4 regions of the Pseudomonas sp. Sample_16 genome follow, and region 2 is predicted to be linked to each of the others. Evidence: predicted binding sites of a transcription regulator. Region 2 holds the regulator's gene; each other region holds the start of a gene.

Region 1 (2,203 bases), on a different contig from region 2:
GGTGCGCCGGGTACAGAACCTTGCGCCCGAACTCGACGGCCAGCGATGGCGGCATGCCGGAAGCCGAAGCCACCAGGGAAGCCTTGATGGCTTCGTAGACGTTCAGCTCTTCCTTGGCATCGTGGGCCAGGGAATGGGCCAACGGGCCGAAGAAACCGTAGGCAGCGAGAATACCGAAGAAGGTACCGACCAGCGCCGCACCCACGTGCAGGCCGATGGACTTCTGATCGCCCTCACCCAGGGACGCCATGGTCACCACGATCCCCAATACCGCCGCGACGATACCGAAACCGGGCATGGCGTCGGCGATGCCGTTCACCGCATGGGACGGGTGTTCAAGGTCTTCCTTGAGGCTGTAGAGTTCCATGTCGAACAGGCCTTCCAGCTCATGGGGAGCCATGTTTCCGGAAGACATGATGCGCAGGTAATCGCAGATGAACGCGGTCATGCGCTCGTCTTTCAGGACCGTCGGGTACTTGGCGAAGATCGGGCTCGCGGCGGCATCTTCGATATCGCCTTCAATGGCCATCATGCCTTCACGACGGCTCTTGTTGAGGATCTCGTAAATCAGGCCAAGCACTTCAAGATAAAAACCGTGGCTGAAACGCGAACCGAACATGCTCAGGGACTTCTTGAGCACGTGCATGGTCATGTAGCCGGGGTTGGCCTGCAAGAATGCGCCGAGGGCCGCACCACCGATGATCATCACCTCGAAAGGCTGGATCAGGGCGGCAATTTTGCCGTGGGAGAGCACGTATCCGCCGAGCACGCTCGCGAATACGACGATGATGCCGATTATTTTAGCCATAGGTAGGAGAGCACTTACTGAGTCGGGTTCAAGGTCATATTCGGAAGTTAAAAAATCTCTTCTTCTACTTATCGGCAAAACTGCGCCAGACTATAGCCAGTTCAGGCGAAAAGCCAATTTGACCCATTCCGGGCGCAGGTAACGCAGACGATGATCGCCTCCAGACATGGTTAACGAAACGAACGTCCCGACTCCCAAACCAACCACGCTCCAAGGCTGGGTCAAGCTTCTGGATGGCGTCCGCCTGCCGGTTCCGCAGGCCAGTCACGACCGCGTCTGCCGGGCGATCCGCGACAGTCGCAGCTCGCTGCGCGACATCGCCGATTTGATGCAGGACAGTCCGGCTTTGGCCTTGAGCGTGATTCGCGAAGCCAACCGCCACACCCACGGCAGCATGACCGAGCCGGCAGAAAACCTTGAGGTAGCGATCAACCGCCTCGGTTTGAAACGCACCGAAGAATTGCTGGAACGCTTGCCTGCCGCGCCCATGGGCGAGATTCCCAAGCCACTGCGTCAGCTACAAATGATCAGCCAGCACGCGACGCAACAAGCCAACGGTTTTTTCGCCAGCCGCCTCGCGCGCCTGTGGCAGGACATTCATTGGGGCAGCCTGCTGTTTCTGTCACCACTGTGGCCCCTGGCATTGACGCATCCGCAGTTGCTCGAAGAATGGGAGCTGCGGGTCATCCATAAAGGCGAGTCGGCGCGTAAAGTCGAAAAGCAGTTGTTTGGCGCGCGCCTGCTGGAAATCGGCCTGGCTCTGGTGGAGGCCTGGCACCTGCCGATCTGGGTGCAGCAAGGCTATAAACTGTTGCTCACCGAACAGCGGGAACTGGTCAAAGTCCTGCGCATTGCCCGCGACAGCGAGCATCCGTTGCGCCAGCAAAATCGCCTGGATGACGATCCGACGCTGCGCCGCTGGCTCAACCAGCCCGCCAACACGGTGCTGCTGGCCAACGGGCTGGCGCTGTCGGCGCAACAGGCCTGGGACAGTCCGCACAGCGAGCGCTGGCAGTACCTGACCAGCCTTTACCTGCAAATGCCCATGGACGAGGTGCAACAACAATTGCACCAGCAGGCCGCCAACAGCGCCCGCCATCACGCCATGCCCGACCTTTGGCACCCTGCCGTTGCATTGCTCTGGCCATGGGGCACGAATCGAGTGCATGCCGGTCTGTTGCCAGCCCCGGCGCCGACCGCCGAAGACCTGGCAAAGTGGCGTCGTCAATGTGCCGAATTGCTGATCGAGCCGAGCCGCTTCACCAACGCCATGCACTTGACCACCTCGGCCCGCGACGCCCTGGTCGCGTGCGGCATGCGCCGGGTAATGATCCTGATGGCTGATCGAGCCCATGCCAACCTGCGGGTGCACCAGAGCACCGGTTTACCGAAAGA
Region 2 (2,203 bases):
TTCAACGCCTGGGCCGTGAAGGGTTTGACCACATAGCCGTTTACACCGGCCTGGGCCGCTTCGATGATCTGCTCGCGCTTGGCTTCAGCGGTCACCATCAACACCGGCAGGTGCTTGAGCTTTTCATCGGCACGCACGTGACGCAGCAGATCGATACCGGTCATGCCAGGCATGTTCCAGTCGGTCACCAGAAAGTCGATGCTCCCGCTGTTGAGGACCGGAATGGCGGTAGTGCCATCGTCGGCCTCGACCGTGTTGGTGAACCCAAGGTCACGCAACAGGTTTTTTATGATCCGCCGCATCGTTGAGAAGTCATCAACGATGAGGATTTTCATGTTCTTGTCCAATTCGACCTCCAAGCAGACTAAAACGCGCCCAGCACCTGGACGCGCCATTTCAATCAATCTGGCAAAGCACTCGATGACTGTCTGGAGTACAACGAAGCGAGACCGGCGCGGTTCATCACCCCACCAGCCACGTCGCAGTGCCCCCACACTGCCTTCAGCGCGCTCGCCACTCTCCCAAACGCCCCCTTAAACGGGCCGCGCACTGGCTATGTAACTGGCTGACCCGAGATTCGCTGACCCCCAGGACCTCACCGATTTCCTTGAGATTCAACTCTTCGTCGTAGTACAGCGCCAACACCAGTCGCTCGCGCTCCGGCAAATTGGCAATCGCGTCCGCCAGCGCTGCCTGGAAGCGTTCATCCTCCAGATCGCGTGACGGCTCGAGATGAGCACTCGCGCCATCCTCGTGCAGCCCTTCGTGTTCGCCGTCCTGCAACAGATCGTCGAAACTGAATAACCGGCTGCCCAGGGTGTCGTTCAAAATCCCGTAATAATCGTCGAGACTCAATTGGAGTTCGGCCGCAACTTCGTGATCTTTAGCGTCACGGCCGGTTTTCGCTTCAATCGAGCGGATGGCGTCGCTGACCATGCGGGTATTGCGGTGGACCGAGCGTGGCGCCCAGTCACCCTTGCGCACTTCATCGAGCATGGCGCCGCGGATGCGGATGCCCGCGTACGTCTCGAAACTCGCGCCTTTGCTGGCGTCGTATTTGGTCGAGACTTCCAGCAGGCCGATCATCCCGGCCTGGATCAAGTCTTCGACCTGGACACTGGCCGGCAGACGCGCCAGCAAGTGATAGGCAATGCGTTTGACCAGCGGCGCGTAACGCTCGATCAGCTCGTACTGCGCATCGCGTGCCGATTTCTTGTAGAGGTTGTAGCCGCTGGCTGTCATAGCACGGGTCCTGCCGTTTGTTGCACGAGGCGTTCGACGAAGAACTCCAGATGCCCACGCGGGTTGGCGGGCAACGGCCAGGTGTCGACCTTCTGCGCGATTGCCTTGAACGCCAGCGAGCACTTGGAGCGCGGGAATGCTTCGTAGACGGCACGCTGTTTTTGCACGGCCTTGCGCACGCTTTCGTCATAAGGCACGGCGCCGACGTATTGCAGGGCGACGTCGAGGAAACGATCCGTGACCTTGGTCAACTTGGCGAACAGATTGCGCCCTTCCTGCGGGCTCTGGGCCATGTTGGCCAGCACGCGGAAACGGTTCATGCCGTAGTCACGGTTGAGCAGTTTGATCAGGGCGTAGGCGTCGGTAATGGAGGTCGGCTCGTCGCAGACCACCAGCAACACTTCCTGGGCGGCACGGACAAAACTGACTACCGAGTCACCAATCCCCGCAGCGGTGTCGATCACCAGTACGTCGAGGTTGTCGCCGATATCGCTGAAGGCCTGGATCAGGCCGGCGTGCTGCGCCGGGCTCAAGTGAACCATGCTCTGGGTGCCGGACGCGGCGGGAACGATGCGGATGCCGCCGGGGCCCTGCAACAGGACGTCGCGCAGCTCGCAGCGACCTTCGATCACGTCGGCCAGGGTCCGTTTGGGTGTCAGCCCCAGCAGAACGTCGACGTTCGCCAGCCCCAGATCGGCGTCCAGCAGCATGACGCGCCGGCCGAGCTCAGCTAGAGCCAGGGACAAGTTCACTGACACGTTAGTCTTCCCGACGCCACCTTTGCCGCCGGTCACCGCGATCACCTGTACGGGATGCATGCTGCCCATGTTATTTCTTTACCTTGTCTTGCATAGACGGAGGCCACATTACTGGCTGCGCGTTCACAATCGGAACAATGCATGGCAGACCATCGATGTAGGTACAAAAACTATTCATTGTTACCTCAGCCTACCTGCTTGGT
Region 3 (2,203 bases), on a different contig from region 2:
CTCAAGCGTGAAGCCATCGACTGTCTGATCGTCGTCACCCAGAACGGTGATGAAGAAGGGCTGCCGCACACCGCTGCGATCGTTCAGGACAAGTTGGGCCTGCCGACCCATGTCGCCGCTTTCGATATTTCCCTGGGCTGTTCCGGTTACGTCTACGGCATTTATGCGATCAAAGGCTTCATGGAAGCGGCGGGGCTGAAAAACGGCCTGCTCATTACCGCCGACCCGTATTCGAAGATTGTCGACCCGGAAGACCGTAACACCACCATGCTGTTCGGCGATGCCGCCACCGCAACCTGGATGGGCGAAAACGCTGTCTGGCAGCTGGGCAAGTCGAAGTTCGGCACCGACGGTTCCGGTGCACCGCACTTGAAGGTTACCGATGGTGTGTTCTTCATGAATGGCCGTCAGGTATTCAACTTTGCACTGTTGAAAGTCCCGGCGCATTTGCATGAGCTGCTGGACGAGTCGAACCTGCAAGCCGGCGACATCGATGCCTTCTGCATTCACCAGGGCAGCGCGGCTATCGTCGATGCCGTGGCGCGTCGCTTTGAAGAAGGTGAGCCGGAGAAGTTCGTCAAGGACATGCTCGAAACCGGCAACACGGTTTCATCGAGTATTCCGTTGCTGTTGCAGAACCACGTGTTCGATTCGAAATGGACGCGCGTGGCGATCAGCGGCTTTGGCGTAGGCCTTTCGTGGGGCTCGGCGATTCTTTATCGCGGCTGATCAATCCGAACGCAGGCAAAAAAAACGCCCGGCAACTCAGGTTACCGGGCGTTTTGCGTTTTTCTGGCGCCGACTTTTTGTCTGTAAAGCCTTGAAAATAAAGGGCTGGCACGCTGCCACTAAAAAATTCGAAAAAACCCCTCAAGCAAAGCCACCTCACGACGATAACTATTACGTAGGTTCTCTAGGCCAAACCCGACGGATGTCAGGGCCGGAAGCCGAAGTATCCATCCAACGAGGATTTCGTCATGGCTTTAACAGTAAACACCAACCTTGCTTCCTTGACCGTTCAGAACAACCTGAACAAAGCTTCCGGCAACCTGCAGACTTCCATGCAGCGCCTGTCCTCCGGCCTGCGAATCAACAGCGCTAAAGATGACGCTGCTGGCCTGCAAATTTCCAACCGTCTGACCAGCCAGATCAACGGCCTGCAGACCGCAATCAAGAACGCCGGTGACGGTATCTCCATCGCGCAAACTGCTGAAGGCGCGATGCAGGAATCCACCAACATCCTGCAGAAAATGCGTACCCTGGCTCTGTCTTCCGCGAACGGCTCGCCAAGCGCTGAAGACCGTAAGTCGAACAACGCCGAATACGCTGCTCTGACTTCCGAACTGACTCGTATCGCTACCACCACTACTTTCGGTGGTCGTAACCTGCTGGACGGTTCTTTCGGTACTACCGCTTTCCAAGTGGGCGCCAACGCCAACCAGACCATCAACATGACTCTGGGTAACGTAGCGGCAAACAACGTTGGTTCGCAGCAACTGAAAAGCGTAACCAACGCACCGAGTGCTGCTGGTGCCTACGCTCCTGGTACCATTACTGTGACAGGCGGCGGTCAGACCAGTGCTGCTCTGACTATTGCTGCAAACGATTCGGCCAAGTCTGTTGCGGCCCAATTGAACGGTGCTGTAGGTGGTCTGAGCGCTACCGCCAGCACTGAAGCTTCGTTCAAAGTAACGGCTACCGCTGCTTTGCCTGCTGCTTTCGATCTGACTGTGGCTGGTGCAAAGGTGAGCTTCACTGGCATCACTAGCACTTCCGATCTGGCAGATCAGTTGAAATCCAACGCTGCGAAATTGGGTATCAGCGTTAACTACGATTCTTCCACACAGAGCCTGTCGGTGAAATCCGATACTGGTGAGAACCTGACTTTCGACAACGGTAACGCCAACATTGCAGGCGTTCAGGTTGCGACGAAAAACGGTGCCGGTACTTTGAGCGGTTACACAACGCTGCTCGCGGGCACTATCGTCGCTCAAGGCGCTGTGTCGCTGAACTCCACCAACAGCTATTCGCTGTCCGGTGCTGGCGTTGGTGGCTTGTTCGGTGCTGCCGCAGCAACTTCTGCCAACTCGACCAAAACCGTTGTCAGCAACACTGACGTGACCACTGCCGCCAACGCGCAAAACGCTGTTGACGTGATCACCCAGGCCATTGCCAACATCGACTCCCAGCGTGCTGACCTCGG
Region 4 (2,203 bases), on a different contig from region 2:
ATCTGCGTATCCGACGCTCGCCAGATCAGTCGCGTGGTGTCGTAGCCCTGCTGGCGTGCCTTGCTCAGCAGTTCTTCACGCACCACACCGTTCACGGTCGGTGTGCGTGACAGGAGCCACAAATAGCGACGGCTTGGGTCACCGACAATGGCTGTCTTGTAGTCATCGCTGACATACAGCACCCAGTATTCGCCCTTCGCCACACCCGGAATCAGCCTCGAAAACCAGGTATCGAACTCGACCCACAACTTGTCGGTTTTACCCGGCACCTGTGGATAAGCCGTGCCCTTGACCTCTTCCCATTGCCACTGCGCCGTCAGGCAGCGGTTCAGCACCGCGACGTTGCCATCGGGCAACAGCGTGTAATGGGCTTCGGATTGCGCGCAATCGCGCTGGAAATACATCGGCAGACGGGCCAACTCGTACCAGGTGCCCTGGTAACGCTTGAGGTTGACGCTGTTGGCTGTCTTGGGCGCCAACGGATCCTGGCCAGAAGTGGCACAACCGGCCAATACCAGGCCGGCAAAAAGCATCATCAATAACCGCTTCATTGTTTTTCTCCCGTGGGCACTTCGCCCCGGTTTACTTCAGGCCTTGGCCGGAAAACATCAACACTTTGTCACCGGCGAATTGCACGCTGATAAAGCTGTTCTTGTCGCCCCATGTGCAACTGGACATGCCGAGTGCGCCGGAGCAATCGGCGGGTTTGCCCAACAGGGTTTCAACTTCGGCCTTGGCCATGCCGGCCGAGAGCTTCGAGTAGTTTTCCTGATTGACTTTGCTGCACGCAGCCAACAACACGCAGAACGAAAGCAGGGCGATGGATCGCAGCGACATGTGAACTCCAGAGGCGGTGGGGAATGGCATGACTGCCAAACTGAACCTTAGAAGAGAAAACCCTAATCTGGTTCCCTGAGCGACCGGCTATTTGTTGGGCCGCTCGTCTGCCTCTACCCGGCAAATCAGCCACTTTGCATGGCGATCGAGTATTTCGTCGGTTTTGCGCACATTCGCCTAATCTTTGGCGCCGCCCAGTCGACACAAATGCAACGCAAAGCCACGCCTGTGGCCATTGCCCCTCCTTTGTTGACCAGATTCCCTGCGGTAGCTCATCCAATGACCCGAAACATGAAGTTCAGCCACAAGATCTTGTTGGCTGCCGCCCTCGTGGTGGCCGTCGCATTCGCTTGTTTCATCCTGTTCAACGACTATCGCCAACGGCAGACCTTGCGCAGCAGCACCGAAGCATCGATGCAGGAACTCGGCAGCCTGACCACCAGCAACATCCAGACCTGGCTGGAAAGCCGCATGCAGTTGCTGCAATCGATGGCCCAGCAAGTCACTGCCGATGGCAATGCCCCGGCCAGCCTGAAACGCATCATCGACCTGCCCGCCTACACTGGTAATTTCCAGCTGAGTTACTTCGGTGGTGCCGACGGTGTGATGTTCTCGGTTCCGGCAGGCAACCGCGCAGCTGATTACGACCCACGGGCCCGTGGCTGGTACAAGGCTGCCAACAGTGCGCAACAGACCATCGTCACCGAACCGTACATCGCCGCTTCGTCCGGCAAACTGGTGATTACCGTTGCAACGCCGGTACAGCGCCAAGGCCAGATGATCGGCGTGGCCGGCGCCGATATCGACCTGTCCAGCGTCAGTGAGATCATCAACTCGCTGAACTTCGGCGGTCACGGACATGCCTTCATCGTCGGCGCTGACGGCAAGATCCTGATCCACCCGGACAGCAAGCTGGTACTCAAGAACCTGACCGAGGCTTACCCCAACGGTGCGCCAAAGGTCAGCCCCGGCATGAAAGAGGTCGAGATCGATGGCAAGCGCCAGTTCATCTCGTTTACTCACGTCAACGGGGTGCCGTCGGCCGATTGGTACGTGGCACTGGTGCTCGACCAGGACACCGCGTTCTCGATGCTTAGCGAATTCCGCACCTCGGCCATCATTGCCATGGTGATTGCGGTGGTGATCATCATTGCATTGCTGGGCATGCTGATCAGCCTGCTGATGCAACCGCTGCTGACCATGGGCCGCGCCATGCACGACATCGCCGAAGGCGAAGGTGACTTGACCAAACGCCTGACCATTCATGGCCACGACGAATTCGGTGCGCTGGGGCTGTCGTTCAACCGCTTCGTCGAGCGCATTCACACCTCGATCATCGAAGTGTCCTCGGCCACCGGTCAGGTCA

The links. Region 2 encodes FliA, which starts transcription of late flagellar genes. Its sites were predicted from a motif close to CTAAAGTTTNNNNNNNNNNNGCCGNTAA; they were not measured.
Region 1: a site for FliA is predicted at 877-904, ahead of motA (flagellar motor stator protein MotA). Genes of this name have one in related genera too.
Region 3: a site for FliA is predicted at 870-897, ahead of D8U69_RS01895 (flagellin). Genes of this name have one in related genera too.
Region 4: a site for FliA is predicted at 1,015-1,042, ahead of D8U69_RS09190 (methyl-accepting chemotaxis protein). Genes of this name have one in related genera too.

What each region holds. Positions count from the first base shown of each region.
Region 1 is NZ_RCOB01000052.1:168,328-170,530, reverse strand. Features, by position in the region: gene motA (flagellar motor stator protein MotA) at 1-808, opposite strand, end outside; gene D8U69_RS07665 (HDOD domain-containing protein) at 975-2,203, shown strand, end outside.
Region 2 is NZ_RCOB01000197.1:111,913-114,115, forward strand. Features, by position in the region: gene D8U69_RS26365 (chemotaxis response regulator CheY) at 1-335, opposite strand, end outside; gene fliA (RNA polymerase sigma factor FliA) at 502-1,242, opposite strand; gene fleN (flagellar synthesis regulator FleN) at 1,239-2,069, opposite strand; gene flhF (flagellar biosynthesis protein FlhF) at 2,186-2,203, opposite strand, start outside.
Region 3 is NZ_RCOB01000016.1:7,613-9,815, reverse strand. Features, by position in the region: gene D8U69_RS01900 (ketoacyl-ACP synthase III) at 1-729, shown strand, start outside; gene D8U69_RS01895 (flagellin) at 978-2,203, shown strand, end outside.
Region 4 is NZ_RCOB01000066.1:4,061-6,263, forward strand. Features, by position in the region: gene D8U69_RS09180 (lipocalin family protein) at 1-551, opposite strand, end outside; gene D8U69_RS09185 (hypothetical protein) at 583-837, opposite strand; gene D8U69_RS09190 (methyl-accepting chemotaxis protein) at 1,117-2,203, shown strand, end outside.